4 regions of the Streptomyces sp. NPDC086787 genome follow, and region 1 is predicted to be linked to each of the others. Evidence: riboswitches for the same ligand, from Rfam matches in the RefSeq annotation. Region 1 holds a riboswitch; each other region holds the start of a gene.
What was found. A riboswitch is a leader RNA that binds a small molecule or an ion and turns the genes downstream of it on or off. The one in region 1 is predicted to bind cyclic di-AMP.
Positions count from the first base shown of each region.

Region 2: it holds a riboswitch for cyclic di-AMP, as region 1 does, so the genes downstream of both, ACIPK3_RS30090 (transglycosylase SLT domain-containing protein) here and ACIPK3_RS06495 (peptidoglycan DD-metalloendopeptidase family protein) in region 1, are expected to answer to the same signal.
Region 3: it holds a riboswitch for cyclic di-AMP, as region 1 does, so the genes downstream of both, ACIPK3_RS16100 (transglycosylase family protein) here and ACIPK3_RS06495 (peptidoglycan DD-metalloendopeptidase family protein) in region 1, are expected to answer to the same signal.
Region 4: it holds a riboswitch for cyclic di-AMP, as region 1 does, so the genes downstream of both, ACIPK3_RS20375 (C40 family peptidase) here and ACIPK3_RS06495 (peptidoglycan DD-metalloendopeptidase family protein) in region 1, are expected to answer to the same signal.

Region 1 covers NZ_JBIVBC010000002.1:78,894-86,467, forward strand. Annotated here, with positions in the region: gene ACIPK3_RS06470 (aspartate aminotransferase family protein) at 1-321, shown strand, start outside; gene ACIPK3_RS06475 (helix-turn-helix domain-containing protein) at 397-1,020, shown strand; gene ACIPK3_RS06480 (DUF6126 family protein) at 1,017-1,139, shown strand; gene ACIPK3_RS06485 (tyrosine-protein phosphatase) at 1,175-1,972, opposite strand; gene ACIPK3_RS06490 (alpha-galactosidase) at 2,200-4,290, shown strand; cyclic di-AMP (ydaO/yuaA leader) riboswitch at 4,557-4,717, shown strand; gene ACIPK3_RS06495 (peptidoglycan DD-metalloendopeptidase family protein) at 4,722-5,654, shown strand; gene ACIPK3_RS06500 (SGNH/GDSL hydrolase family protein) at 5,896-6,681, shown strand; gene ACIPK3_RS06505 (TetR family transcriptional regulator C-terminal domain-containing protein) at 6,736-7,338, opposite strand; gene ACIPK3_RS06510 (Glu/Leu/Phe/Val dehydrogenase dimerization domain-containing protein) at 7,442-7,574, opposite strand, start outside.
Region 2 covers NZ_JBIVBC010000018.1:93,494-101,067, reverse strand. Annotated here, with positions in the region: gene ACIPK3_RS30105 (ABC transporter ATP-binding protein) at 1-927, opposite strand, end outside; gene ACIPK3_RS30100 (outer membrane lipoprotein carrier protein LolA) at 971-2,221, opposite strand; gene ACIPK3_RS30095 (polyprenyl synthetase family protein) at 2,459-3,469, opposite strand; cyclic di-AMP (ydaO/yuaA leader) riboswitch at 3,957-4,177, shown strand; gene ACIPK3_RS30090 (transglycosylase SLT domain-containing protein) at 4,183-4,653, shown strand; gene ACIPK3_RS30085 (HAD family hydrolase) at 4,675-5,478, opposite strand; gene fahA (fumarylacetoacetase) at 5,659-6,888, shown strand; gene ACIPK3_RS30075 (M56 family metallopeptidase) at 7,125-7,574, shown strand, end outside.
Region 3 covers NZ_JBIVBC010000005.1:398,073-405,646, forward strand. Annotated here, with positions in the region: gene ACIPK3_RS16090 (cytochrome P450) at 76-1,383, shown strand; gene ACIPK3_RS16095 (transglycosylase family protein) at 1,510-2,556, shown strand; cyclic di-AMP (ydaO/yuaA leader) riboswitch at 2,738-2,906, shown strand; gene ACIPK3_RS16100 (transglycosylase family protein) at 2,911-3,609, shown strand; gene eno (phosphopyruvate hydratase) at 3,916-5,223, shown strand; gene ACIPK3_RS16110 (septum formation initiator family protein) at 5,355-5,831, shown strand; partial or broken gene ACIPK3_RS16115 (DUF501 domain-containing protein) at 5,896-6,297, shown strand; gene ACIPK3_RS16120 (exopolyphosphatase) at 6,535-7,470, shown strand.
Region 4 covers NZ_JBIVBC010000008.1:53,999-61,572, reverse strand. Annotated here, with positions in the region: gene pcrA (DNA helicase PcrA) at 1-2,258, opposite strand, end outside; cyclic di-AMP (ydaO/yuaA leader) riboswitch at 2,478-2,650, shown strand; gene ACIPK3_RS20375 (C40 family peptidase) at 2,659-3,639, shown strand; gene ACIPK3_RS20370 (hypothetical protein) at 3,667-4,020, opposite strand; gene ACIPK3_RS20365 (NlpC/P60 family protein) at 4,410-5,486, shown strand; gene ACIPK3_RS20360 (LuxR C-terminal-related transcriptional regulator) at 5,490-6,209, opposite strand; gene ACIPK3_RS20355 (PspC domain-containing protein) at 6,206-7,498, opposite strand.

The DNA of each region.
Region 1 (7,574 bases):
GGTCTGATGATCGGCATCGAGTTCGGGAAGCCTGCGTCGCTGAAGCTGCGCGGCCGGTGGACCATGCTCCAGGCCGCGCGCAAGGGCCTGTTCGCGCAGATGGTGGTCGTACCGCTGCTGCAACGCCACCGGATCCTCACCCAGGTCTCCGGCGACCACCTGGAGGTGATCAAACTGATCCCGCCCCTGGTCCTGACCGAGGCCGACGTGGACCGCTTCGTCGACGCCTTCACGGCCGTGATGGACGACGCCCACAGCGGCGGCGGACTGATGTGGGACTTCGGCAGGACCCTGATCAAACAGGCGGTGGCCAACCGCTGAGCGGGAGCGGCGCCGGGGCTTTGCCTCTGAGGCAAGAAAATTGCCGTGGAGGCAATTTCCGGGCTCAATGGAACCATGAAAGCCCCGGATCCGGCACCGTCGCCCGCCCCCGGCGACGACCTGCCCGCGGTCGCCCCGCAACTACGAGCCCTGCGCCGACGCACCGGCCTCACCCTGGAGGCCGCGGCGCGGTCCGCCGGGCTGTCGCCGGCCCATCTGTCCCGCCTGGAGACCGGGCAGCGCCAGCCCTCGTTGCCGATGCTGCTCACGCTCGCCCGTGTCTATGCCACGACTGTATCGGACCTGCTCGGCGAGACGGTCGCCGACCGGGACGCCATCGTGCGTGCCGCCGACATGGAACCCACCCGGGCGGGCGGCTGGACCTACTGGCAGGCCGGTGCCTCCGGGCGGGGGATGCAGGCACTGCGGGTACGGGTGCCGCACGGCTCGCAGGGCGACATCGTGCGGGTGCATCCCGGCGAGGAGTGGCTGTACGTCCTGAACGGGCGGCTCAGGCTGCGCCTCGGTGACACCGCGCATCTGCTCGGGCCCGGTGACAGCGCCCACTTCGACTCGCTGACCCCGCACCGCCTCGCCGCCGAGGACCACGACGGCGTGGAACTGCTGTTCGTCCACACTCTGCTGCAGAGCCCCACGGCCACGCTGTGCCTGGGACCCCTGACCGGAGAGCTGCCATGAGCGACTTCGAGGACAAGTTCCCGCGATCCCTGTGGATCCGGCTCATCATCTACATCGCACTCGGCCATGTCTTCGCCGCGTTCCTGTACGTGCTGTTCACGGTCGGCGCCAAGAGCTGACGCCGGGCGGACGCGCGTCGCCGCCGCGTCCGCCGTCAGTTGAGCAGACGCTCGCGCAGCCGCTCCCGGGTGGCCGGGGCGAGACCGAGTCCCTCCACCAGGTAGGTGTCGACTCCGCCCCAGGTCTCCTCAAGGGTCTCCAGCGCCGCCGCCAGATACTCGGCCCGCGCCTCGAACAGAGGGCTCAGCAACTCCATGACCTCGGGGGAGTACGCGCCGGCCGAGCTGCCGTTGCGATGCACCTTGTACCGGCGGTGCTTGGCGTTCGACTCCAGATAGTCGGCGAGGACGGCGTCGCGCTCCACGCCGAGGGCGAGCAGCGTGACGGCTATCGACAGACCGGCCCGGTCCTTGCCCGCGGCGCAGTGCATCAGGGCGGGCACGCTGTCCTCGGCGAGCGAGTGCAGCACCCGGGAGTGCTCGGCGGTCCGTTCCTTGATCATCTTCCGGTAGGAGGCGATCATCCGGTCCGCAGCCTTGCCGTCGGCCAGGATTCCGCGCAGCTGCTCGATCTCGCCGTCGCGGACCATCTTCCAGAACTCGGCGCCGTCCGCCGGGTCGCTCAGCGGAAGGTTCACGTTCCGCACGCCGGGCAGTTCCACATCGGCGCCTTCCAGCTTCTGGTCGGCCGAATTGCGGAAGTCGAAGATCGTGTGCAGGCCCAGGGAGGTGAGGAACCGCGCGTCCTCCTCGGTCGCGTGTGCCAGGTGACCGCTGCGGAACAGCAGACCGAACCGCACCCGCCGCCCGTCCGTCGTCGGCAGACCGCCCACGTCACGGAAGTTGCGCACACCGGCCAGCTCGGGCTCGGTCGACGGGACCTGCTGGGTCACGGGGGCTCCTCCCGGTCTGCCCCGTCGGCGCGGCTCGCCCACGGGCACTCCGTTGACGATACGACATGGGTTTCCTCGGGCGACGAGTTGTCCACAGGCATTGCCCCGAAGTCCCACCACCCTCGATGATGTTCGGGCTTGAGCGGATCTGTTTGGACCTGTGCGGGCGCTCCGTCGTGGAAGTCCTGGAGAGGGTGGAGAGGGTGGAAATAGCGAGCACGGTGCACATGGTGGACACGGCAAACACGGTGGACATCGCGGAGGACGGCCGCACCTGGCTGCTGTCCGGACCGGCCAGCGGCTACGCGCTGCACCTCACCGAGGCGGACGAACTGCTGCACCTCCACTGGGGGCCGAGGATCGCGCTCGCCGACGCCGAGGCACTCGCCGTACGCCCGCTGCCGGTCTACCGGCCCTTCGAGTCGCCGCTCGACGGTCGCGAGGAGTACCCGGTCGAGGGCGGCCCCCGCTTCGTCCGCCCGGCCCTGTCCGTGCGCACGGACCAGCGGCGCGGCACCGAGTGGACCTTCGCGGGGTACGAGACCGAGGACGGCGGACTGCGGTTGCGCTTCCACGACGACGGGCTGTCCGTCACGCTCCACTACCGGATGCGCGCGGACGTGATCGAGCGCTGGGTGACCGTCGACAACGCGGGTCCCGCGCGCGTGGAACTGCTCCGCGCCGACGCGGCCACCTGGACCCTGCCCGACCGGGAGGGCTGGCGGCTGTCCCAGCTGCACGGCCGCTGGGCCGCCGAGTCCCGGCTCACCGCGGCACCGCTCACCTACGGGGAAAAGGTGATCGGCAGCCGCCGCGGCCACACCGGCCACCAGCACCTGCCCTGGGTCGCGCTGGACACGGACGCCACCGAGGAGCGCGGCGAGGTGTACGGCTGCGTGCTGGGCTGGTCGGGGTCCTGGCGGATCGCGGTCGCCCAACTGCCCGACGCGCGCGTGCAGATCACCGGAGGGGCGGGCCACGACGACTCGGGCCTGCTGATGCTGGGCGCCGGGGAGTCGTACACGACCCCGGTCTTCGCGGGGCTGTGGAGCGACGGCGGCTTCGGTGGCGCGAGCCGCGCCTGGCACGCCTACCAGCGGGCCCACGTCATCCCGGACGCCGAGCAGGACCGGCCCGTGCTGTTCAACTCCTGGGAGGCCACGTACTTCGACATCTCCGAGGAGCGGCAGACCGCGCTCGCCCGCCGCGCGGCGTCGATCGGAGTGGAGCTGTTCGTGGTCGACGACGGCTGGTTCGGCGCCCGGGTCAGCGACCGGGCCGGACTCGGCGACTGGACACCCAACCCCGACCGCTTCCCGGACGGCCTCGCACCACTGGCCGACCAGGTGCACGCCCTGGGGATGCGGTTCGGCATCTGGGTCGAGCCCGAGATGGTCAACCCGGACAGCGACCTGTACCGCGCACACCCCGACTGGGTGCAGTACCAGCCGGGACGCGAGCGCACGGAGCTGCGCAACCAGCTGGTGCTCAACCTGGCTCGCGAGGACGTCCAGCGGTATCTGTGGGAGCAGCTCGACGGCCTGCTCTCCGGGGCGCCCATCGACTATGTGAAGTGGGACTTCAACCGCTGCTTCACCGACCCGGGCTGGCCGGGCGACCCCTACCCGCAGCGGCTCTGGACCGACCATGTGCGTGCCTTCTACGCCCTGCTGGACCGGCTGCGGGCGGCCCACCCGGGTGTGGCGTTCGAGTCCTGCTCGGGCGGCGGCGGCCGGATCGACCTCGGTGTGATGAGCCGCACGGACCAGGTGTGGACCTCCGACAACACCGACCCGCTGGACCGGCTCGCCATCCAGCACGGGTTCAGTCAGATCCACCCCGCGCGGATCATGGCCGCCTGGGTCACCGACAGTCCGAACACACAGCTCAACGGCAGGGTCAGCGCACTGCGCCTCCGGTTCGTCAGCGCCATGGCCGGGGTCCTCGGCATCGGTGGCGACCTCTCGGAGTGGACCGAGGCGGAACTTACCGCGGCCCGGGAGTGGGTGCGGCTCTACAAGGAGATCCGCCCGGTCGTGCAGCACGGCGAGCTGTACCGGCTGCGGCCCCCGGAGGGCGGACTGAGCGCGGTGCAGTACACGCTCGGGGGCGAGACGGTCGTACTCGCCTGGCTCCAGGCACAGCACTACGGCGAGCCGGTCCCGGCGCCGCGGCTGCGCGGGCTCGACCCGACAGCATCGTACGAATGCCGCGAAACCGGTGATATCCATCGGGGTGCCGTGCTGCTGCACCACGGGCTGAGCACTGGGCTCCGGGGTGACCTCGACGCGACAGTTCTTCGACTACGTCGCATCTGAGTTGAATGTCCGAATTGGGGGGGCGTGCGTGAGGAGGGTCATATGGTGACCGTCCGTCGTGCGTCATGTTCACGTAATCGCGGTGCCGTTCCCGGGAATTGAGGAGGGAATCGAGCGGGGAATTCACGGAGGGTGACCGGGAATTCCGGTAACGGATCAAGCGAAAGCCGGACACAAGGAATTTTCTTCTTGTCCGTTCGCGGCGCGCTCGCTTACGTTCACCATCAATCCGGACGGAACGCCGAATCCTGCCGCCGCCCGGAGTCCCCACACACTCACCCGTGTACGGCAGGAAGCGGGGGACCCACAGGCAACACCGCCTGTTCCGGTCTCCGGAACAGGCTAGGGGTGAAGCCGCGTCTCCACTGCGGCCGGGCATCTCCAGTCCGAACCCGACAGCTCACCTCGCAGGCGCCGGAGAGGAATTCGCCATGCCCGCGAAGGGTAAGCACCGCCGTCCCAAGACCCGCCGCTTCTCCCGCTCCATAGCGGTCGCCGGTACCGGCGGTGCCGCGCTGGCCCTGCCGCTGATGGGAGCCGCCGGCGCCCACGCGGCCCCCGCGGCCGCTCCCGAGAAGGCCGTCCAGTCGCTTCCCGCCGTCGCGAAGCAGACGAAGCCCGAGCGCCCGGCCTCGGCCCACTCGCACGCACGCACGTACACGGTGCGGTCCGGTGACTACCTGTCCAAGATCGCCGCCAAGCAGCAGGTGCGCGGCGGCTGGCAGCGGATCTACCACGACAACCGCGAGGCCATCGGCGGCGACCCCTCGCTGATCCACCCCGGTCTGAAGCTCACCCTGGGCAAGAAGGCCACGGCGGCCCACGAGGCCCCGGCCCAGCCGCGGCAGTCGTCCTTCTCCGCCCCGGCCGCGAAGCCGTCCGCCGCCCCGCAGGCCAAGGAGGCCCCGGCGCCCGCCGCCAAGGCCGCCCCGGAGCAGACCGCCACCGCCTCGACCGGTTACACCCGCCCCGTGTCGGGCGGCGGCATCGGTACCGCCTACCACGTGGCGGGCAGTCACTGGTCCAGCGGCTACCACACCGGTGTCGACTTCGTCGTCCCGACCGGCACCCCGGTCAAGGCCGTCGGCGCGGGCACCGTCGTCTCCGCCGGGTGGGGCGGTGCGTACGGCAACCAGGTCGTCATCAAGCTGAGCGACGGCTACTACGCGCAGTACGCCCACCTGTCCCAGCTCTCCGTGTCGGCGGGCCAGAGCGTGACCGCGGGTCAGCAGCTCGGACTCTCCGGCGCGACCGGCAACGTGACCGGCCCGCACCTCCACTTCGAGATCCGTACCACCCCGAACTACGGCTCCGACGTGGACCCGGTCGCCTACCTCCGCGGCCACGGCGTCTCCGTCGGCTGACCGGCACCACCCGTCACGGACCGAAAGGCCGGACCCGCGATCCCTGTGATCCCCGGGTCCGGCCTTCGGTGTGTCCGGGCCCGTCAACACCCCCCGGGTGCACCCTATTCCGGCATTGACAAATTCTTTAAGCGTGGCTTATCTCACCGTTCGTCAACCCCTTCCTACGATCGCGTAAGTCACATGCGAAGGTGAATCATGGGGCGATGTGACAGACGATTCGAAGAGTGACAACAGATCAGTGATCGGGTCGTACGTGGCGGTGGGGGACAGCTTCACCGAGGGCGTCGGCGACCCCGGCCCCGACGGGGCATACGTCGGATGGGCCGACCGGTTCGCGGTGCTGCTCGCGGACCGTCGCCCGGAGGGCGACTTCGACTACAACAACCTCGCAGTGCGCGGCAAACTGCTCGACCAGATCGTGGCGGACCAGCTCCCGCAGGCCGTGGCGCTCGCGCCCGACCTCGTGTCCTTCTGCGCGGGCGGCAACGACATCATCCGCCCCGGCACCGACCCGGACGAGGTGGCCGAACGCTTCGAGCGTGCGGTGGCCCAGCTCACCGAGGCGGCGGGCACGGTGCTGGTGACGACCGGGTTCGACACCCGCGACGTGCCCGTGATGAAGCGTCTGCGTGGCAAGATCGCCACGTACAACGGGCATGTCCGGGCCATCGCCGACCGGTACGGCTGCCCGGTGCTGGACCTGTGGTCCCTGAAGACCGTGCAGGACCGCCGGGCCTGGGACGGCGACCGGCTCCACCTCTCACCCGAGGGACACACCCGGGTGGCGCTGCGCGCCGGGCAGGTCCTGGGCCTCGAGGTCCCGGCCGACCCGGACCAGCCCTGGCCACCGCTGCCGCCGCGCAGCACGCTCGACGTGCGCCGCGACGACGTCCACTGGGCCCGCGAGTACCTGGTGCCGTGGATCGGACGACGGCTGCGCGGGGAGTCGTCGGGCGACCATGTGACGGCCAAGGGGGCGTTGTCCCCCGATGACATCAGAACGCGGATCGCCTCGGTGGCCTGACGGCCCGACGACGACCGGTGACCGAACGGCGGCGCTTCGACCGGGCGCCGCCGCTCACCGTTGCCGGACGGGCCCCAGTTCACGGGCGAGAGCCTCGTCCACCCACTGGCGCGCCCGGGATCGGGGAACCGCGCCCGCGTACGACGTCAGCTGCACGGCGAGCCCGTCCAGCAGGGCCGTCAGCCTGAGCGCCGCCCCCTCCGGGTCCGGGCACTCGAACTCGCCCGCCGCCACGCCTTCCGCGATGACTCCGGCGATGGCCGCCTTCCACTGCCTGTCCAGGCCCCGGGCGACCTCGCGCAGCGCCGGTTCGCGCAGTGCCACCGCCCAGCCCTCGATCCACAGCCGCCACCCCTTGGCCGGCCCGGTCGGCGCGTACCACCGCATCGCGGCCCGCAGTCGGCGCAGCGCGGTCGTACGGCGGCCCAGCAGTGCCCGCAGCCGCGTCAGATCGTCCTCGGCCGCGAACGCGAACGCGGCGGCGACCAGCTTCTCCTTGGTCGAGAAGTGGTACAGCACAAGCGCGTTGCTCACCCCGAGGGACGAGGCCACGTCGGAGATCCTGACCGCCGCCACACCCCGCGCCTCGATCTGCTCCACGGCGGCCCGCAACAGCTCCTCCCGCCGCTCCGCCACACTCAGCCGCCGTCTCGTCACGCGGTCACCCTAGGGCTTGTCGTCGAACTCCCCTATGCGAACTCCCGTATGCCTTGTGACAGGACCTGGTCCAAACGTCCGCCCACCACCCGGATCCGTGGACCTACCGGTACCACCCGAACCGCTCGGCGATCACCGGCAGCCGGTCCGCCACGATGGCGTGGGCGGCCGCGCGCGGGGTCGTGGCGTCGGCCTCGGCGCGCGCCAGCATCAGTTCGACCAGGGCCCGCATCGAG
Region 2 (7,574 bases), on a different contig from region 1:
CGAGGCCCGTTCCACGAAGAAGCCGCGCACCCGCACCCCGGCCGCCACCAACGCGGCGTTGAGGTCGGCGAGTTCGCCGTCCGGTGGTTCGCCGGTCACCCGGTCCTCGGCGACGGCGAGGTCCGTGACGCCCCGCTCCTTGAGCACACGGGCCGCGTCCCCCGGGTCCGGGGTGCGCACCACCAGCCGGCCGTGCGCGCCGGCCGCCAGCTCGGTCACCGGGCCCTGGGTGATGAGCCGTCCCCGTGCCATCACCGCGGCGTGCGTGCACACCTGCTCGATCTCGTCGAGGAGGTGGGAGGAGAGGAAGACGGTCGTGCCGTCGGAGGCCAGTTCCCGGACCAGGGAGCGGATCTCCCGCATGCCCTGCGGGTCGAGTCCGTTGGTGGGCTCGTCGAGGACGAGGAGTCTGCGCGGCTGGAGCAGGGCGGCCGCGAGCCCGAGGCGCTGCTTCATGCCCAGGGAGTACGCCTTCGCCTTCTTGCCCGCGGCCGCGGTCAGCCCCACCCGGTCCAGCGCGGCCGCGACGCGGGTGTGCCGGGTGCGGGGGTCGGCGGTCGGGTCGGCGGCGTCGTAGCGCAGGAGGTTGTCCCGGCCGGAGAGGAAGCCGTACAGGGCCGGGCCCTCGATGAGGGCGCCGACCTGCGGGAGTACGGCACGCGCGGAGCGCGGCATGGGGCGGCCCAGCACGCGTGCCGTACCGGAGGTGGGTTCGATCAGCCCCATCAGCATGCGGATGGTGGTGGTCTTGCCGGAGCCGTTGGGGCCGAGGAAGCCGAAGACGCTGCCCGCCGGGACGGTCAGGTCGAGACCGTCCACGGCGAGCTGTCCGCCTCGGTAGCGCTTGGTGAGGCCGCGGGTGTCGATGACGACCGGTGCCGCGTCCCCCGCCTGGGCCTGGGCCTCCGTGGCGGACGGTTCGTCCATCGGCTCCCTCGATTCGTCGAACCCGGGGTGGTGCTCCGCGGTGCTACTTCGCGGTGTTCGCCGCCTTGACCAGGGCGTCCTTGGTCACGGCGCCGACGTAGACCTTGCCGTCTTCCGTGATCAGGGCGTTGACCAGGCGGGTGGAGAAGACCGTGCCCTTGCCGAACTTGCCGCTCACCTTGTCGCCGAAGGAGCCGAGGAATCCGCCCAGGTCGCCGCCCTCGGAGCCGGACGGCATGCCGCCCTTCGCTCCGGTCTCGAAGGTGGCGACGGAGTTCCAGCCCTCGCCGAGGACGTCGAAGCCCTCGCCACCCTTGCCGCCCTTGAAGCCCTTCGCGAACTCCTCACCGAGGCCCGGGAAGTCCCCTCCGGGGCCCGGGCGGTCGTGCCCGGAGCCCTTCGCCTTCTCCTCGCCCTGCTCGGTGACCTTCGCGCCCTTGGGCGGGGTGAAGTCGAAGGTGGAGGCGGCCGGCCGGGCGAAGCTGACCTGGGTGAACCCGGCGTCGACCACGGCCGCGCCGCCGCTCGACGGGGTGAGGGTGAACTTCAGCGGCAGGCCGGTCCTGGCGTCGACGGCGATGGTGATCGCACCGACGGTGGAGCCGGACTGCTTCGGCTTGACGAGCAGCCGGTAGGCGTCCCGGCCGGCCACCCGCGCCGTGCCGTCCACGGTCACCGACGTGGTGTCGTCGACGGACTTCAGGGCCTCGTCGGCGAAGTCCTTCGGAGTGGCGGGCGGCGCCTGTCGTCCCGCACCGCGGTCCTTGCCGTGGTCGGCGCCGGTGCCGTGGTAGACCTCGTTGGACTTGCTGTCGTAGCCCCACACGTCCTTGCCGTCGTGGATGAGGCTGTACTCGGCGGCGCTCTCGATCAGCGAGACCTTCTGGCGGTCCGGGCCGTCGGCGGCGACGCGCAGGGTGTGCGTGCCGGTGAGCAGTTCGGTCAGCTTGGTGCTCGGGTCGGCGGACGAGCCGTCGCCGGACTGGCCGACACCGGAGAGCACACCGCCCGCCAGGCCGCCGAGGTCCGGCAGACCCAGGTCGGTGCTGACCTTCACGGTGCCGGACAGCTGCTGTACGTCCGACTTGGCGATCTTCTCGATGAGCTGCTGCGCGGTGATCTTCGGCAGGTCGGGGTCGCCGGAGGCGGCGAGTGCCGGGACCAGTCCGATGGTCGCCGCCGCCACCCCCACCACCGCGCCCGGTACGACGTACCGGGCGGCCTTGCGCCGGCCGGCGCGCGGTTCGTCGGTCTCCGCGGCGCCCTTGCTGGCGTCGGATTCGTACGGTGCCATGTGTGCCTTACCTCCGTCGTCGGCGGCGGCTGTCCTCCACTCGGTCCCACCCTGAGCCGCCATTCTCACCCGAATCGGTGAGCAGTGGTGATTTCCGTGGTTTCCAGTTGACCAAATCGGCCGTCCGGAATCGTCAGTCCGCGGACTCAGCTTGGTGTACGCCTGGGGTATGACACCGGGTGGCGACGTCTCCGCCGACCCGTAGGGGTCGGCCGGGCGGAGGGGCGGGGCCGGCCGTCAGCCCGCCCGGTGCACCACCGCGTCGCACAGCTCGGTCAGGGCGGTCTTCGAGTCGCACTCGGGCAGCGGGGCCAGCGCCGCCCGCGCCTCCTTGGCGTAGCGCACGGTGTCGCGGCGTGCCTGCTCCAGCGCCGGATGCGTGCGCAGGGCGGTCAGCGCCTCCGCGTGCCGGGCGTCGTCGGTGAGGTCGGAGTCGAGCAGTTCGCAGAGCGCGATGTCCTCGGCCAGGCCGAGCCGGGCCGCCCGCTCCCGCAGCCGCAGCACGGGGAGCGTCGGGATGCCCTCCCGCAGGTCGGTGCCGGGCGTCTTCCCCGACTCGCGCGAGTCGGACGCGATGTCCAGCACGTCGTCGGCCAGCTGGAAGGCGACGCCGAGCCGCTCGCCGTACTGGGTGAGCACGTCCACGACCGTCTCGTCGGCGCCCGACATCATCGCCCCGAACCGGCAGGACACGGCCACCAGCGACCCCGTCTTGCCGCCCAGCACGTCCAGGTAGTGCTCGACCGGGTCGCGGCCGTCGGACGGCCCCGCGGTCTCCAGGATCTGTCCGGTGACCAGCCGCTCGAACGCGAGGGCCTGTACCCGTACCGCCTCGGGGCCGAGGTCGGCGAGGATCTGCGAGGCGCGGGCGAACAGGAAGTCGCCGGTGAGGACGGCGACCGAGTTCCCCCAGCGGGTGTTGGCGCTGTCCACGCCGCGGCGCACCGCCGCCTCGTCCATCACGTCGTCGTGGTAGAGCGTCGCGAGGTGGGTCAGCTCGACGACCACGGCGGACGGGACGACACCCGGCGCGTACGGGTCGCCGAAACGGGCCGCGAGCATCACCAGCAGCGGCCGGAACCTCTTGCCGCCCGCCTTCACCAGATGCTGTGCGGCCTCCGTGATGAAGGGGACCTCGCTCTTGGTGGCTTCGAGCAAACCTTCCTCGACGGCCGCCAATCCGGCCTGGACATCGGCTTCCAGAGCCTGGTCCCGCACGCTCAGCCCGAACGGCCCGACGACGGTCACGAGGGGTCTCCTGTCTGCTGGTGTCTGCCGGTGATCACACGGTTTGTCGATAGGTCGCTGCCACCACTCAAGTCAGCGTATCCGGTCAGGTTTCGATCACCGATAGCGCCCACCGTTACAGCCCGGGCGGTTTCGGATCACGACCGGTATGTTCTTGATCGAATGATATGGATGGATATTTACCCATTCGCCGCAATGCGGACTCACTTACTCCGCCCCTGACGAGTGCCTCGCGCGGACCCCGCGAAACCCCCCGTGACCTGCATGTCCGATTTGCCGTGCTTGTTATTCCGTGAATTGGGTCACGCGGGGCCGATGCCGTCCCGCACCTCCCGGTATCCACCTCCACCCTTCTGTCGCAAGCGAGTTGAGGGTTGGCGGTCGCAAAGGATCAAGTGCCCCATACGCCTCAGATCAAGGTCAAATGGGATGTTCCACGAAACAGGTACTTGATGCCGACATGTGCTGTCGCATAGCTTCCCGGCACGTCGAACGGACGCCGAATCCTGCCACCGTCCGACGCAACCGATCCGCGAACACATTCACGTAGGCAGGAGCGGGGGAACCAGGTAAGTCGCCGGGCCGGACGACACACGTCGCACGGAACGGCTAGGGGTGAAGCCGTACCCCTCCCCTCACGACGGAGGCACGGCCGGGCACCTCCCGCCCGAACCCGACAGCTCACCTCGCAGGCGACGGAGAGGAATATCGCCATGCCCGCTGCCGCTCAGCCCCGACGCACCGCCCGCCTCGTCCGCCGGATCGCCTTCGCCGGCACCGGAGCCGCGGTGCTCACCCTCCCCCTCGTCTGCGCGAACGCCGCCTCGGCCGCCACGACGCCCTCCACCACCCTCGCCGGGTACCCGAACAACCTCGACGGCTGGATCCGCGAGTCCCTCGCGATCATGGCGGAGAAGCACATACCCGGCACGTACAACGGCATCCACAAGAACGTCATGCGCGAGTCGTCCGGCAACCCGAGGGCCATCAACCTCTGGGACTCCAACGCGGCCAAGGGCATCCCGTCGAAGGGCCTGCTCCAGGTCATCGACCCGACGTTCAACGCGTACCACGTGGCCGGAACCTCCTTCGACCCCTACGACCCGGTCGCGAACATCACCGCCGCCTGCAACTACGCCGCCAAGCGGTACGGCTCGATCGACAACGTCAACAGCGCGTACTGAGCGCGTACTGACGGATCCGGGTCAGAAGAGTCTTTCGAGGACGACGGCGACGCCGTCGTCCTCGTTCGACGTGGTGACCTCGTCCGCCACCGCCTTGAGCGCGGGGTGGGCGTTGGCCATGGCGACGCCGTGGGCGGCCCAGTCGAACATTGGGATGTCGTTGGGCATGTCCCCGAACGCGACGGCCTGTTCACGGCTCAGCCCGAGACACTCGGCGGCCAGCGCCAGGCCCGTCGCCTTGGTGACGCCGTGGGGCTGGAGTTCCACGGTCCCGGGCCCGGACATGGTCACCGTCGCCAGTGAGCCCACCGCCGCCCGTGCCGCCTCGGCCAACTCGTCGTCGGACAGGGCGTCATGGCGCACCAGAACCTTGCTGATGGGCGCGACCCACAGCTCGTCGCGCCGTCCGACCCGTACGGCGGGCAGGGCCGGACGGGGCATGCGGTAGCCGGGCTCGATCAGCGTGAGCCCCGCCACCCCGTCCTGGTCGACGGCCGCGTACACCTGTCCCACCTCGGCCTCGATCTTGCCGAGCGCGGTCTCCGCCAGTTCCCGGTCCAGGGTGACCGACCACAACAGGCGGTCCGTGTCGGCGTCGTACAGTTGCGCGCCCTGGCCGCACACCGCCGGCCCCGTGCATCCGAGGTCCGCCAGCAGCGTCCGTACCTTGGGCGCCGGGCGCCCCGTCACCACCAGATGCCGGGCGCCCGCCCGCGCCGCCCGTGCCAGTGCCGCCCGGGACCGCCCGGAGAACGTGTCGTCGCCGCGCAGAAGCGTCCCGTCCAGATCGGTGGCGATGAGCGTATGAACGGGAGGCGCGGCCATGATCCGAGTGTTCCAGAGTGATCAGCGTGACGCGAAGCCCGCCGTACTCCCCGGCCTCCCCGAGCAGTTGCGACCAGGCGGGTGGCACTGCCCAAGAGCGGCCGGCGACCCGTAACGTGTGGCCAGACCACATGGAACGGATGGCCATGCTTGGCACGGATGAGAGCGAGGCAGCACCCCATGCCCCCCTTCGACGTCCCTGAGGGCGACCCCTTCGGCCCGCACAACCTTCCCTACGGCGTGTTCTCACCCCCCGGCGGCGGGGAACGGACCGTCGGCGTCCGCCTCGGTGACCACGTGCTCGACGCGGGCGCGGCGGCGCACGCGCTCGGCTCCCCGTACGCCTCCCTGCTGGCCCGCCCGACCCTGAACCCGCTGCTCGCCGCGGGCCGTACGGCGTGGTCGGACATCCGGCGGGCGCTGACCGCGTGGGTGACCGTGCCCTCGCACCGCGAGGTGATCGAGCCGCTCTTCCACCCGCTGTCCTCGGTGACCCTGCACCTGCCGTTCGAGGTCGCCGACTACGTCGACTTCTACGCGTCGGAGAACCACGCGCGGAACGTGGGACAGATGTTCCGCCCCGACGCCGTCGACACGCTGACGCCCAACTGGAAGCACCTGCCGATCGGCTACCACGGGCGCTCCGGCACCGTCGTGGTGTCGGACACGGACGTCGTACGGCCGTCCGGGCAGCGCAAGGGACCGAACGACCCGGTGCCCGTCTTCGGCCCGTCCGTCCGGCTGGACATCGAGGCCGAGGTCGGCTTCGTGGTGGGCGTGCCCTCGGAGCGCGGCCGCCCGGTGCCACTGGGCGACTTCCGGGAGCACGTATTCGGGCTGTGCCTGCTGAACGACTGGTCGGCGCGGGACATCCAGGCCTGGGAGTACGTCCCCCTCGGCCCGTTCCTCGGGAAGTCGTTCGCCACGTCGGTGTCGGCGTGGATCACCCCGCTGGAGGCGCTGGACGCGGCACGGGTGGCACCGCCGGAGCGCACCTACCCGCTGCTGCCCTACCTCGACGACTCCGGCGACGGCGACGAGGCGGACGGTCCCGGTGGCTACGACCTGCGGATCTCCGTCGCGGTCAACGGGCATGTGGTGGCCGAGCCCCCCTTCTCCACCATGTACTGGACCGCCGCGCAGCAGCTGGCCCACATGACGGTGAACGGAGCCTCCCTGCGCACCGGCGACCTGTACGGGTCCGGCACCGTGAGCGGGCCCTCGGAGCGCGAACGCGGCTCGCTCCTGGAACTCACCTGGAACGGTCGCGACCCCCTCGACCTGCCCGACGGCAAGCGGACCTTCCTGGAGGACGGCGACACGGTGACGCTGTCCGCCTGGGCCCCGGGTCCGGGCGGGGTCCGAGTGGGACTCGGGGAGGTCACCGGCCGGGTCGTCAGCGGCGGCTGACCCGGGGAGCCGGGCGCGGGGGCGTCGCGCGAGCGGGGCCGGACGGCGGGCGGGGCCGGGCGGGGCAGGGTGGCGAAGTGGTCAACAGCCCTTCGACACCTGACTCCAGGGGGCTGTCGGCGTCATACTGGCGGGGCACAGCACGACCCGACGTACGGCCGCCTCGGCGCCGTACGAGCCGCCGTCCCCACCCGGCCGCCCGCCCCTGCCTCCGACCAGGAACCGGAGCCCCCGGCATGACCGTCTGCCTGCTCCTGCTCAGTGCCGTCGCCCTGGCGGCCGCCGTGCCGGCACCGCGCGCGCTCACCCGGGCCGCGTGGCCCGAACGGGAGCCCGTGATCGGGCTGTGGGTGTGGCAGTGCCTGGTCGCCACCGTGCTGCTGTGCTGCCTGACCTCGCTCGTCCTGGGTGCCGCGGCCGTCTTCCACACCGTGCGCGACCGGGTCTTCGCGCCCGCGCCGCCCGCCGTCACCGCCGCGTACGACCTCTCCACCGCCCCGGTCTGGGCCGGTGTGCTCACCGCCCTGCTGGCCTGCGGCGCCGCATGGACCACGGCGATGCTGGCCCGCGAACTGGCCGAGGTGCGGCGCCGCCGTGGCCAGGCCCGCGCCCATCTGCGCGAACGCGCCCCCGACCTGCCCGCCGGGCTGCCCGCAGCGCGCGGCCCCATGCTGGTGCTGGAGGAC
Region 3 (7,574 bases), on a different contig from region 1:
GGCGGGGCGGGGCGGCCCGGCCCTCCGGGACCTCCCGCGGCGTGGTTCCGCGCCGGTGCCGGATACCGTCGGGGAGTGACCGACCAGCCCTGTCAGCCGTCCGCTGTCCCGCCCGCTCCCGAGCTGTTCACCTGGGAGTTCGCCAGCGACCCCTACCCCGCCTACGCCTGGCTGCGCGAGCACGCCCCCGTGCACCGGACGAAGCTGCCGAGCGGAGTGGAGGCCTGGCTGGTCACCCGCTACACCGACGCCAAGCAGGCGCTGGCCGACCAGCGGCTGTCGAAGAACCCGGCGCATCATGACGAGCCCGCGCACGCCAGGGGCAGGACCGGTATCCCCGGTGAGCGCAAGGCCGAGCTGATGACGCACCTGCTCAACATCGATCCGCCGGACCACACCAGGCTGCGGCGGCTGGTCAGCAAGGCGTTCACACCCCGCAGGGCCGCCGAGTTCGGCTCCCGGGTGCAGGAGCTCACCGACGGGCTCATCGACCGGTTCGCCGGAGAGGGATCGGCCGACCTCATCCACGAGTTCGCGTTCCCGCTGCCGATCTACGCCATCTGCGACATGCTCGGTGTTCCGCGCGAGGACCAGGACGACTTCCGCGACTGGGCGGGAATGATGATCCGGCACGGGGGAGGACCGCGGGGCGGGGTCGCGCGGTCGGTCAAGAAGATGCGGGGCTACCTCGCCGAGCTGATCCACAAGAAGCGTGCGGCGCTGCCCGACGTCCCCGCGCCGGGCGAAGACCTCATCTCCGGGCTCATCCGCGCCTCCGACCACGGCGAGCACCTCACCGAGAACGAGGCCGCGGCCATGGCGTTCATCCTGCTGTTCGCCGGGTTCGAGACGACCGTCAACCTCATCGGCAACGGCACCTACGCCCTGCTGACCCACCCCGGGCAGCGGAACCGCCTCCAGGAGTCGCTCGCCCGCAACGAACGGGACCTCCTGGAGACCGGGGTGGAGGAACTCCTGCGGTACGACGGACCGGTCGAGCTGGCCACCTGGCGGTTCGCGACCGAGCCGCTCACCATCGGCGGGCAGCACATCGCGCCCGGCGATCCGGTGCTCGTCGTGCTCGCCGCCGCCGACCGGGACCCGGAGCGGTTCGCCGACCCGGACGTCCTCGATCTCGGACGACGCGACAACCAGCATCTTGGATACGGCCACGGCATCCACTACTGCGTCGGGGCGCCGCTCGCCCGCCTCGAGGGGCAGACCGCGCTCGCCACCCTGCTCACCCGCCTCCCCGATCTCCGGCTCGCGGTGGATCCGGCCGAACTGCGGTGGCGCGGCGGGCTCATCATGCGGGGGCTGCGCACCTTGCCGGTGGAGTTCACTCCCGTCCGGCCCGAAGGTGATGAACCTTCAACTATGTGATCTTCACGTGATCTGCGCGGCATGAACTTGTGACAAGTGATCGTCAGTGGATACGTTCACTCGTCAGTGCGGCACATGGGTTTCGCGTGCCGCACCGGTCACCGCTGTCGCGCGAAAGGTCTCCGCATGCTCTCCGGGAACGGTCGTCACCGTCGCCCCCGTCAGGCTCCGGCTCTCCTCGTGGCGGCGGGAGTGGCCGGCTCCGCCATCGCCATCCCGCTGCTCGGCGCGGCGAGCGCCAGCGCGGCCGAGGGCACCACATGGGACAAGGTGGCCGAGTGCGAGAGCGGCGGCTCCTGGAGCGCCAACACCGGCAACGGCTACTACGGCGGACTCCAGCTGTCCCAGGACGACTGGGACGAGTACGGCGGTCTCGACTACGCGGCCAGCCCGGACGAGGCCAGCCGTTCGCAGCAGATAGCCGTCGCCGAGCGGATCCTCGACCGCAAGGGCACCGCCCACTGGGCCACCTGCGCTCTACTCTCCGGGCTCACCTCGAACTCCGGGTCCGTCGACGTGGACACGGGCGTAGGGTCCGCGTCGCCCGACGCGGACGGCTCCTCGGGTTCGTCTGGTTCTTCCGGTTTGTCCGGTTCTTCTGGTGCTTCCGGCACCCCCTCCACCCCCTCCACCCCCTCCGGCTCACCCGACTCGGGTGACTCGTCCAAGGCGCCGGGCTCCTCGGTGCCGGGCTCCTCGTCGTCGGACGCCGACGCGGGTGAGGGTGCCGACAAGAAGGGCGACCCCGCCGGGTCCGCCGATTCCGACGGCTCAGCAAAGTCGGACAAGTCGGCACCTTCCGGGGCGGACGGTTCGCAGGAGGGTGACGGCTCGCCCACCGAGGGCGCCACCTCCGACTCGGACAAATCGGCCGAGGAGGCCGGGTCTTGGAACCTGGTCGACACCGGTGCCGCGGCCGGCGGTCGTCACCGGGGCGCGAGTGCGGACGAAAGTGAAGCAAGCGGACAGGGCCCCGCGTCGTCGGGCCGACATGCCTCGCAGAGCTACACGGTGCGCGTCGGCGACACCCTCTGCTCCATCGCCGACTCCCTTGACGTGGACGGCGGATGGCGTGCGCTCTACGCCGCCAACAAGGTCGCCATCGGAGGCGACCCGAACGCCATCATGCCCGGTCAGACCCTGGAAATCGGTACCGAAACGGACGGCGAATAGGGCAAGTTGGCGCCCTTGTTCGCATATAATGTCCGGTTTGGTGAAAGTGTGGGATGAGTCTCAGAAGCCCTGATCGTCTTTGAAAATCCCCCGGGCGCCTGTCTACGGTCAGGACCGCTCGCCATCACGAGCCCCGGCTGTCGCAACGCCGAATCCTGCCAGCGGCCGCACGGGAACAGACGACGCGCAAGCGCCGCAGGCAGGAGCGGGGGACCCAAGGTAAGTGCCGCGCCGGACAGTTGACCGGGGCGGCTAGGGGTGGAGCCACATCTCCCAGGGGGAGGAGTGGCCGGGCAACTCAACCGGCCCGAACCCGACAGCTCACCTCGCAGGCGTCGGTGAGGGGATCCCAACATGCTGTTTTCCGCCAAGGGCAAGCACCGCCGTCCCTCCAGGCCCGTCCACGCTCGCGTCATCGCGATCGCCGGAGTGACCGGCGCCGCTGTCGCCGCTCCGCTGGTGGCCTCCGGTACCGCCTCCGCCGCCACCGCCTCCGAGTGGGACGCCGTCGCCCAGTGCGAGTCCGGCGGCAACTGGTCGATCAACACCGGTAACGGCTTCTACGGCGGCGTCCAGTTCTCGGCCTCCACCTGGGCCGGTTACGGCGGCACGAAGTACGCCGCCACCGCCGACAAGGCGACCAAGTCGCAGCAGATCGAGATCGCCGAGAAGGTCCTCGCCGGACAGGGCAAGGGTGCCTGGCCGGTCTGCGGCAAGGGTCTGTCCCGCGCCGCCTACACCGGCGGCTCCGCGTCTAACACCACGAAGTCCGCCGACCGCTCCGCCGAGCCCAAGGCCGCCTCCCGCTCCGTCGACCGCCCGGCCCCGAGCAAGCACACCGCCAAGCCCAAGCCGAAGACCGTCACCACCCCGACCGGTGAGAAGGTCAAGAAGGGCGACGGCGAGTACCGGGTCGTCAAGGGCGACACCCTCAGCTCCATCGCCGCGAAGCACAAGGTGCGCGGCGGCTGGCAGAAGCTGTTCGAGCGGAACGACGACATCATCAAGGACGCGGACCTCATCTACCCGGGTCAGCAGCTGCACCTGGGCTGACGGACACCCCCGTCCCCACGGGCTCCCCGCCCCCCCCGGTCTCCCCGCCCCGGCGCGTGTTCCCCCGCACGCACCGGGGCGGGGTTCTGTTCTGTCTCCCGCGTTCGTGTCTCCCGCACTGCCGCTCCGTCTCGCGAATTGCCGCCCCTCTTTGTTCCGTCGTGGAACAATGTGTACGGTCTCCCTGTTCCTGCGGTCTCCCTGTCCATGGGGCGGTCGGTCGATGGCCGACGCTCCCGGGACGGATAGGCTCTAGGCGCAAGGCACACCAGCCCCGCACTTCCAGCGTCACATCCCAAGAAGGAGATGCTCGTGCCGTCCATCGACGTCGTCGTAGCCCGGGAAATCCTGGACTCCCGAGGCAACCCCACGGTCGAGGTCGAGGTCGGCCTCGACGACGGCAGCACGGGTCGTGCCGCCGTTCCGTCCGGCGCCTCCACCGGTGCCTTCGAGGCCGTCGAGCTCCGTGACGGCGACCAGAACCGCTACCTCGGCAAGGGCGTCGAGAAGGCCGTCCTCGCCGTGATCGAGCAGATCGGCCCCGAGCTGGTCGGCTACGACGCCACCGAGCAGCGCCTGATCGACCAGGCGATGTTCGACCTGGACGCCACCGACAACAAGGGCTCGCTGGGTGCCAACGCCATCCTCGGCGTCTCCCTCGCCGTCGCCCACGCCGCAGCCGAGGCCAGCGACCTGCCCCTCTTCCGCTACCTGGGCGGCCCGAACGCGCACCTGCTGCCGGTGCCGATGATGAACATCCTGAACGGCGGCTCGCACGCCGACTCCAACGTGGACATCCAGGAGTTCATGATCGCCCCGATCGGCGCGGAGTCCTTCTCCGAGGCGCTGCGCTGGGGCGCCGAGGTCTACCACACCCTCAAGAAGGTCCTGAAGGGCAAGGGACTGTCCACCGGTCTCGGCGACGAGGGCGGCTTCGCCCCCGACCTCGGCTCCAACCGTGAGGCGCTCGACCTCATCCTCGAGGCCATCAAGCTGGCCGGTTACGTCCCGGGCGAGCAGATCGCGCTCGCGCTCGACGTCGCCGCGTCCGAGTTCTACAAGGACGGCAAGTACGAGTTCGAGGGCAAGTCCCGCTCGGCCGCCGAGATGACCGAGTACTACGAGGAGCTGGTGGCCGCCTACCCGCTCGTCTCCATCGAGGACCCGCTGTTCGAGGACGACTGGGCCGGCTGGAAGGTCATCACCGACAAGCTCGGCGACAAGGTCCAGCTGGTCGGCGACGACCTGTTCGTCACCAACCCGGAGCGTCTGTCCCGCGGTATCGACGAGGGCACCGCCAACGCCCTGCTCGTGAAGGTCAACCAGATCGGCTCGCTGACCGAGACCCTGGACGCCGTCGAGCTGGCCCAGCGCAGCGGCTTCAAGTGCATGATGTCCCACCGCTCCGGCGAGACCGAGGACGTCACCATCGCCGACCTGGCCGTCGCCACCAACTGCGGCCAGATCAAGACCGGCGCCCCGGCCCGCTCCGAGCGCGTCGCCAAGTACAACCAGCTGCTGCGCATCGAGGAGATCCTCGACGACGCGGCGGTGTACGCCGGACGCAGCGCCTTCCCGCGCTTCCGCGGCAACGACGAGATCGCGAAGGGCTGACCCGGGGCCCTGATCCGAGGGCGGGCCCCGGCCCGCACACCGGACAGGCCCTGGCCAAGTCGTACGTACGTCCCCGTACCCGGTCCCGTACCGTGTCCGGGGACGTACGCGCTTACGAGGGAGGCGGGGACATGGCCGTGAAGGACCGGGACCGGTTCTCCACCGCGACCAAACTGCGACTGCTCGGCGAGCAGACCGCGGCCCGGGTCTACCGCTCCCAGACCAAGCGCCAGGCCCGCCGCTCCCGGCTCACCGGCCGGGCCGCGCTGCTCGCCCTCGTGCTGTGCACGATGGTGGTGGCCCTGGCCTACCCGATGCGCCAGTACGTCTCCCAGCGCGCCGAGATCGCCGACCTGGAGCGGCAGCAGCAGCGGGCCGCCGAACGGGTCGAGGAACTGCGCGACCTCAAGGCGCGCTGGCAGGACGACGCGTACGCGGAGCAGCAGATCCGGCTGCGGCTGCACTATGTGATGCCGGGGGAGACCGGCTACATCGTGATCGACCCCAGTGCGGCCAGGCAGGCCCACGCCTACCCGGGGGAGACCGACCGCCCCTGGTACTCGAACGTCTGGGACGGCGTCGACAAGTCCGACGCCTCCGACCAGTGAGCCGCCGGCCGGGACGGCCCGGCCGGCGAAACCGCAGCCAGAGAAAGACAACCTGAAGACAGTCATGGAAACGCCCCCGCCGCCCACCGAGCGCACCGAGCCCACCGCCGCCGACGTCGAGGCCTTCAAACAGCAGCTCGGCCGTCCGCCGCGCGGGCTGCGGGCCATCGCGCACCGGTGCCCGTGCGGTCAGCCGGATGTCGTGGAGACGGCACCGCGCCTGCCCGACGGCACCCCCTTCCCGACGACGTACTACCTGACGTGCCCGCGTGCCGCCTCCGCCATCGGCACACTGGAGGCCGACGGCGTCATGAAGGAGATGACCGAGCGGCTGGGGAAGGACCCCGAGCTGGCCGCCGCCTACCGGGCCGCGCACGAGGACTACATCCGGCGCCGCGACGAGATCGAGGTCCTGGAGGGCTTCCCGAGTGCCGGCGGCATGCCGGACCGGGTGAAGTGCCTGCACGTCCTCGTCGGCCACTCGCTGGCGGCCGGGCCGGGCGTGAACCCGCTCGGCGACGAGGCCATCGCCATGCTGCCCGAGTGGTGGCGCAAGGGGCCGTGCGTGCAGCCGCTGGAGGCCCCCGACCCGGCGGACGAGCACCCCGGTGCGGAGGGCGCGAGCGACGACCCCACCGCCGTCCGCAGCGGCTCGCCCGCCTCCCGGCCGACGGCGCCCGAGGGCTTCTCCCGGGTCGCGGCCGTGGACTGCGGCACCAACTCGATCCGGCTGCTCGTCGCCGACGTGAACCCGGCCACCGGCGAACTGCTGGAGCTGGACCGCCGTATGACGATCGTGCGGCTCGGCCAGGACGTGGACCGCACCGGTCGGCTGGCCCCCGAGGCGCTGGAGCGGACCTTCGCGGCGTGCCGTGAGTACGCGGACGTCATCCGTGAACTGGGCGCCGCCCGGGTGCGGTTCGTGGCCACGTCGGCCTCGCGGGACGCGTCCAACCGGGACGAGTTCGTGCGCGGTGTCGTGGACATCCTCGGCGTCGAGCCCGAGGTGATCAGCGGTGAGCAGGAGGCCGCGTTCTCCTTCACCGGCGCCACCAAGGAGCTGGCCGACCGCGCCGACCTCGCCACGCCCTACCTGGTCGTGGACATCGGCGGCGGCTCCACCGAGTTCGTCGTCGGCGACGGGCAGGTGCGCGCCGCGCGGTCCGTGAACGTGGGCTGCGTCCGGATGACCGAACGGCACCTGGTGCGCGACGGCGAGGTGACCGACCCGCCCACCGCGGAGCAGCTGGCCGCCCTGCGCGCCGACATCGAGACCGCCCTCGACCTCGCCGAGGAGACGGTCCCGCTGCGTGAGGCGCGCACCCTGGTCGGTCTCGCCGGGTCGGTCACGACGCTGTCCGCGATCGCCCAGGACCTGCCCGAGTACGACGCCGAGCGCGTCCACCACTCGCGCGTCTCCCGCGACCGGGTCCGCGAGATCACCGAGCGGCTGCTGCGCTCCACCCACGCCGAGCGGACGGCGATCCCGTCCCTGCACCCGGGGCGTGTCGACGTGATCGGCGCGGGCGCCCTCGTACTGCTCGCGATCATGGAGCGCACCGGGGCCGAGGAGGTCGTGGTGAGCGAGCACGACATCCTCGACGGCATCGCGTGGTCGATCGGCCGACCGATCGGCTGAGCAGGACCGCGGCGGACGAGCCCTCCGGGGGTGGTCACACACCTCCTGGGGGCACCCCCGCGGAAAAGTTCGTGAAGTTCTTCACAAGGAATTCGGTCGTGTGG
Region 4 (7,574 bases), on a different contig from region 1:
GAGCGGGACGAGGACAGCGAGGCCGCCACACCAGCCGCGGGCCCGGAGGACACCGGCGCCATCGCCCCGGTCCGCTTCCACTCCAGATGGGCGGGCGGGATCTCCTCCAGGAAACGCGAGGGCGGGTTGTACGAGGGCTGCCCCCAGGCGCTGCGCAGCGTGGAGCGGGTCAGGTAGAGGCGCTCGCGCGCGCGGGTGATGCCCACGTATGCCAGGCGCCGCTCCTCCTCCAGTTCCTTGGTCTGGCCGAGGGCGCGCATGTGCGGGAAGACGCCGTCCTCCATACCGGTCAGGAAGACGACCGGGAACTCCAGCCCCTTGGCGGTGTGCAGGGTCATCAGCGTGATGACACCGTCGCCGTCCTCCTCGTCGGGGATCTGGTCGGAGTCGGCGACCAGGGCGACCCGCTCCAGGAAGTCGGCGAGCGTACCGTTCTCCTCGTCACCGCGCTCCTGCTCGAACTCCAGGGCCACGGAGGCGAGTTCCTGAAGGTTCTCGATGCGGGTCTCGTCCTGCGGGTCGGTCGAGTTCTGCAACTCGGAGACATATCCGGTGCGTTCGTAGATCGCCTGGAGGACGGTGGCCGGCCCCGCGCCGGACTCCGCGACCGTGCGCAGCTCCTCCATCAGCGTGTTGAACCGCTTGACCGCGTTGGTGGAGCGCGCGGCCATGCCGTACGCCTCGTCGACGCGCCTGAGCGCCTGCGGGAAGCTGATCTTCTCGCGCTGGGCGAGGGCGTCGATCATGGCTTCGGCGCGGTCCCCGATGCCGCGCTTGGGCACGTTGAGGATCCGGCGCAGCGGGACGGAGTCCTCCGGGTTGGCGAGCACCCGCAGGTAGGCGAGGACGTCCCGGACCTCCTTGCGCTCGTAGAAGCGGACACCGCCGACGACCTTGTAGGGCAGGCCGACGCGGATGAAGATCTCCTCGAAGACACGGGACTGGGCGTTGGTGCGGTAGAAGACCGCGACGTCACCCGCCTTCGCGTCGCCCGCGTCGGTGAGACGGTCTATCTCTTCGGCGACGAACTGGGCCTCGTCGTGCTCGGTGTCGGCGACATAGCCGGTGATGCGCGCGCCCGCTCCCGCGTTGGTCCACAGGTTCTTCGGGCGGCGGGACTCGTTGCGCTCGATGACCGCGTTGGCGGCGGACAGGATGGTCTGGGTGGAGCGGTAGTTCTGCTCCAGCAGGATCGTCGTCGCGTCCGGGTAGTCCTCCTCGAACTGGAGGATGTTGCGGATGGTCGCACCGCGGAAGGCGTAGATCGACTGGTCCGCGTCACCCACGACGCACAGTTCGGCGGGCGGCAGGTCGGGCTCGCCCGGGGGGACGTCCTCGGCGTGCGCGCCGGTGCCGACGAGCTCGCGGACCAGCGTGTACTGGGCGTGGTTGGTGTCCTGGTACTCGTCCACCAGGACGTGCCGGAAGCGGCGGCGGTAGTGCTCGGCGACGTCCGGGAAGGCGCGCAGCAGGTTGACCGTCGTCATGATCAGGTCGTCGAAGTCGAGGGCGTTGGCCTCGCGCAGCCGTGACTGGTAGAGGGCGTAGGCCTGGGCGAGGGTCTTCTCGAAGCCGTCGGTCGCCCGGGCGGCGAAGTCCTCCTCGTCGATCAGCTCGTTCTTCAGGTTGCTGATCTTGGCGCTGAAGGACTTGGGCGGAAAGCGCTTGGGGTCGAGGTCCAGGTCGCGGCAGACCAGGGCCATCAGGCGCTTGCTGTCGGCGGCGTCGTAGATCGAGAACGACGAGGTGAAGCCGAGTTTCTTGCTCTCGCGGCGCAGGATGCGCACGCAGGCGCTGTGGAAGGTCATCACCCACATCGCGTTGGCACGCGGGCCGACGAGCTGCTCGACGCGCTCCTTCATCTCGCCCGCGGCCTTGTTGGTGAAGGTGATCGCGAGGATCTGGCCCGGGTGCACGTGCCGCTCGCCGAGCAGATGGGCGATGCGGTGGGTGAGCACCCGGGTCTTGCCGGAGCCGGCGCCGGCCACGATGAGCAGCGGGGAACCGGCGTGCACCACGGCCGCGCGCTGGTTCTCGTTGAGCCCCTCCAGGAGCGCTGCGGCGTCGATCGGCGGACGCGGTGCGCCGTCGCGGTAGTACGCCTCCCGGTCCGGCGGCACGTCGAACTTCCCGCCGAACAGATCGTCCGGAACCTGCTCCGGAGCGTAGTCGTCCTCGGGCGGTGGCGGGGGCTCCTCCGCGTGGCCGCGCGGGGCTTGGAGGTTCGCCAGGAAGCTGTCGTCAAAGAGGCTGCTCATCGCTCTCCGAGTCTAGGGGGCCCCACCGACAGCGCGCTGCCGGTCCTGGACACCCCGTTGCCTCACGCTCCGGAGACGTGCCATCACATGAACGGAACTCCGGAAACCGGTCACGGAAATGTATCGGACATATCCCTCGCCAACCTTCACATGAGCCACACGAGTTGGTTACCGTCACGGACAGGCCGTACGACCTCTACCGGTGAACCTCGCCGGGCCGTACGGCCTCCGCCGAGTCCGGAGTGCCACCGCGTGGCAGCCGGAGCCGGGGACCCACCGAACCTCTGGGGTGAATCGGCCCAGTCCCGCACGGGGCACGGCCGTAGGGCAACCCTTCCGAAACACCCGCCCGAACCCGACAGCTAACCCGGTAGGCGGAGCATGGAAGGAGTCGCCTCTTTTGGCGTCGCACCGCAAGTCACGCGCCGTCGGCACCCATGCCACCGGCCCGGCCACCACGGCCCCCGCCCCGGTGGCCGTACTCTCCCGGACCCCCGGGGCCGCCCCCTCCGACGACGGAGCCGGGCCGAGCGCCGCGGAGATCGAGAGGAAGATCGACGACCTGTACCGCCGTAGGACCGCGCCGGTGGCCGAGAAGCACGACCCGGTCAGGGAGCGGTCCGGCAGGCCGCGGGCGCGCGACGCCGCGCCGGAGACGGCCGCCGTCATGCTCGCGGACTTTCCGCAGGACCACTTCGGCCCGGCCAGGCTGATGGGCCGGCTGAACGCGCGCCAGGCCGTGCGGAAGAGGCAGGAGGTCGTCCCGGGCCCCGAAGCCCCGGCCGAGCCCGCGCCGCCGCGGCACGAGCTGCCGGACCAGGAGGACCTGAAGGACGCCAAGACCGCCGTGCAGCTGAAGCTCTCCGCGGCTCGCGTGCTGCTGTCGGAGCGGCTGACCGCGCTGCGGAGCGTCCCCACCGACGGCCCTGTCGCCCTCCCCGCCGACGTCACTGCCGCCATCCTCGGCGACGTCACTGCCGCCATCGGCGTCGACGGCTCCATACCCTCGGCAGCCTCGTTCGCCACCAGGGCCGAGCAGGCGGTGGCCTTCGCCCGCGCGCAGATCGGCAAGCCGTACGTCTGGGGTGCGGCCGGTCCCGGCTCGTACGACGGCCCGGGCCTCACCCAGGCGGCCTGGAAGACGGCCGGCGTCGAGCTGCCGCGCGACTCCCGTCTCCAGGCGGTCTGGGGCGCACCGCTCTCCCTGGCCGACGCCCGGCCGGGTGATCTGGTGTTCTTCTACGACGACTGCACCCACGTCGGCGTCTACATCGGCAACGGCACGATGATCCACGCCCCGAAACCGGGCGCCTGTGTGCGCGAGGAGTCGGTGCGCTACGACGGCGAGACGATCATCCACCGGGTGGTACGCCCCGCCTGAGCGGCCGAGGGGAAGGAAGCGGGACGGTCAGGTCCAGAGCACGGCGATGAAGATGTTGGCCGTGGTCAGCAGGCCCACCAGGCCGAAGAGGCGCTTGTCGACCTGTTCGTCGTCCCGCTTCACGTAGACGAGCCCGAGGATCACGATCAGCAGGGCCAGCTTCACGCCGATCTTGATGTTGTTGACGTGCTGGTCGTCGGCCTGGTTGAGGCCGACCAGGATCACTCCGGTGACCAGCATGGTGAGCGCGCCGTGCAGCATCGCCGGGACGAAGCGGGCGGTGCCACGGCCCATCGCCTTCATCTGGGTGAGGAAACCGCCGAGGAGTGCGGCGATGCCGATGATGTGCAGGCCGACGAAGAGATGGATGAGTACGTCCATGGCTCCGGAGCCTAGTCAGGATGCGGACCCGTCCTCGGCACCGCCCCCCACACAGAGACGCGTCCCATAGCACTCCCGCCCGCGCTCCCGACCCGAAACCGGCGCTTCGGTCACCACGCTGCTCGAAGCCGGTGTCGCCGACCCGGATCGCGATCACATGTGGTCACCACGGCGCCCGAATGGGCCACTTCCGCACAGCTGTTACCGGGCCGACACCGTCCGGTTTAGCGTCCTCCACCAGGTGACCGGCTCCCCACCGCCGTCCAGAACCAGGGGCGGCAGTCGGCCACCACCGCCGAGAAGGGTCCGGCGGCGGCTCGCTCCCCCTGTGCGGGCCGCCGCCGGACCCGCGAAACAGCTCGGCCGTGAGAAAGGACGTGACGGCCCAGGTGGCAGCGCACCGCAAGCCCCGGCAGCGTTCGCTGGGCGGCAGCACCGCCCGCACCGCGGCGACCCTCGCCCTGGCGGGCGCGGCCACCGCGACCGCCTTCGACGGCACCGGGCACGCCGCACCGCAGCTGACCTCGGCACAGGTCAAGGCGCGGGTCGACAAGCTGTACCAGGAGGCCGAGGCCGCCACCGAGAAGTACAACGGCGCCAAGGAGAAGGCCGACGCGACGGAACGGCGGCTCAGCGTGCTGCGCGACGAGGCGGCCCGCGGCGAGGAGCGGCTCAACACGGCGCGGGACACGCTGGGTACGGTGGCGGCCGCCCAGTACCGCAGCGGCGGTTTCGACCCCGTGGTGCGGCTGATGCTCTCCGGCGACCCCGACCGGTATCTGCGGGGCGCCACCTTCGCCGACCTGGCGGCCGACCGGCAGTCCCGGGCCGTGGCCCGGGTGCACAGTCAGCTCCGGGAGATCGAGCAGCTGCGTGGCGCCGCCCGGGTGCAGCTGGTGTCGCTCAGGTCCCGACAGGCGGAGCTGAAGCGGGAGAAGAGGACGGTCACCGGGAAGCTGGCCGAGGCGAGGGAGCTGCTGTCCCGGCTCACACCGCGTGAGCAGAGCCTGATCACGGCATACGACGGGACGGGCGCCACCGCGGCCCGCGGCTCCAGGTCGGCGTCCCCCGACGCACGCGATCCGCTCACGCCCCCCGGCTCCGTCACGGCCCCCGACTCCCGTGCCGCGGCCGCCGTCGCCTACGCCTACCGCAAGCTCGGCAGCCCCTATGTGTGGGGCGCGACCGGCCCCGACGCCTTCGACTGCTCGGGCCTCGCCCAGGCCGCGTACCGCTCCGCCGGGCTCTCCCTCCCCCGCACGACCTACGCCCAGATCAACGCGGGCCGGCGCGTCTCCCGCTCCGAACTGCGCCCCGGGGACCTGGTGTTCTTCTACTCGGGGATCAGCCACGTCGGCATCTACGTCGGCAACGGCCGGATGATCCACGCCCCGAACCCGTCGGCGCCGGTGCGTCTGGCCCCGATCGACCAGATGCCGTTCGCGGGGGCGACGCGGGTGGCCTGAGCGTCACACCAGCCGTCGTGCCGTGGCCCACCGGGTGAGTTCGTGACGGTTGGACAGCTGGAGCTTGCGCAGTACCGCCGAGACATGGGACTCGACCGTCTTCACCGAGATGAACAGCTGCTTGGCGATCTCCTTGTAGGCGTACCCACGGGCGATCAGGCGCAGTACCTCGCGTTCGCGTTGGGTGAGGCGGTCCAGGTCCTCGTCGACCGGCGGGGCGTCGGTGGAGGCGAAGGCGTCCAGTACGAACCCGGCCAGGCGCGGGGAGAAGACGGCGTCGCCCTCCTGGACCCGGAAGACGGAGTCCACCAGGTCGGTGCCCGTGATCGTCTTCGTCACGTAGCCGCGCGCGCCGCCGCGGATGACGCCGATGACGTCCTCCGCCGCGTCGGAGACGGACAGCGCAAGGAAGCGGACGGGCCGCTCGGCGTCGGCCGCCAACGCGGCGCAGCGGCGCAGCACTTCCACACCGCCGCCGCCCGGGAGGTGGACGTCGAGGAGGACCACCTCGGGCCGGGTCGCGGTGATCACCGTGACGGCCTGGTCGACGTCGGCGGCCTCGCCGACGACCTCGACGCCGGTCTCCTCGGTCCGGCCGATCTCGGCCTGGACGCCCGTGCGGAACATCCGGTGGTCGTCCACGAGGACCACCCGTACCCGGCGTTCGGCCGCGCCGCCCTCCGCCGCTTCCGCCGTGCCGTTCGCCTCGGTCGGGTCGCTCATGACGTCTTCTCCACCCTCTCCATCTCCAGCTCGACCTCCGTACCGCCGTCGGGCACGGCTCTCAGTCTTGCCGTACCGCCGTTGCGTTCCATACGGCCGATGATCGATTCTCTGACGCCCATACGGTCGGCCGGGATCGCGTCGAGGTCGAAGCCCGGCCCGCGGTCCCGGACGGACACGAAGACCGTCCTTCCCTCCACCTCGGCGTAGACCTGCACGGCGCCGCCCTCGCCACCGTACTTGGCGGCGTTCACCATCGCCTCGCGCGCGGCCTGCATCTGTGCCGTGAGCCGTTCGTCGAGGGGGCAGTCGCCGACCACGACGACCTCGATGGGGACGCCGTGCTTGTCCTCGACCTCGGCGGCGCTGCGCTTGACCGCGTCGGCGAGGGTGACCGGTTCCTCGTCCTCGTCCTTGCCGGTGCCCTCGGGTTTGTAGAGCCAGGCGCGCAGGTCCCGCTCCTGGGCCCGGGCGAGACGGCGCACCTCGTTCGCGTTCTCCGCGTTGCGCTGGATCAGGGTGAGGGTGTGCAGCACGGAGTCGTGGACGTGGGCGGCGACCTCGGCCCGTTCCTGGGCGCGGATGCGCATCAGGCGCTCCTCGGAGAGGTCCTGGGTCATCCGGACCAGATAGGGCCCGGCGAGGAGGGTTATGCCGACGAGCACCGCGAGGGCTGCCTGGAGGACCGCGCCGAGGTGGGAGGGGGAGCCGCGGAGCACGAAGATGCCGGAGACGCCGGCGGTGACGAGCAGGACACCGCCGACCGCGCGCAGCAGTGTGAGGGTGCGACGGCGGCGGCCGACCTCGACCCAGCGGGCCCGGCGGGCGTTGTCCGCCTGGCGCCAGACCAGGGCGACGCCCGCACCGACGAGAACGGCCGGCAGCAGATACGCCTTGGCCCCGTTGCCCAGGTTGACGCTGCTCACGAAGACCATGGCCACGACGACCATGAGGAGCAGCGCGACGATCTGGCCCCGGTCCGGCTTACGGGTCACGAGTCTTCGGCGGCCGTCCGGCGAGGTCTCGGTGCTGACCAGGGACGGCGGCTTCTGGTCACCGACCCCGCCGACGCCGAGCGGCACGAAGAACCAGAACGCGGCGTACAGCAGGGCTCCGAGTCCGTCGGCCAGGAACAGGCCGGCGAACACCAGGCGCACCCAGATCACGGGCAGCCCGAGGTGCCCGGCGAGGCCCCGCGCCACGCCCCCGAGCCAGCGGCCGTCGCTGCTGCGGTAGAGCTTGCGCGGTGGCCGCGGGTCTTCGAGGGGCGCTGCTGCGGCTTCCGGCATGCCACCGATGGTCACACGGCGGCGGTTTCGGGGGCATCAGGGGCGGCCCCCTAGACTCCCCTGATCTTCGGACTCC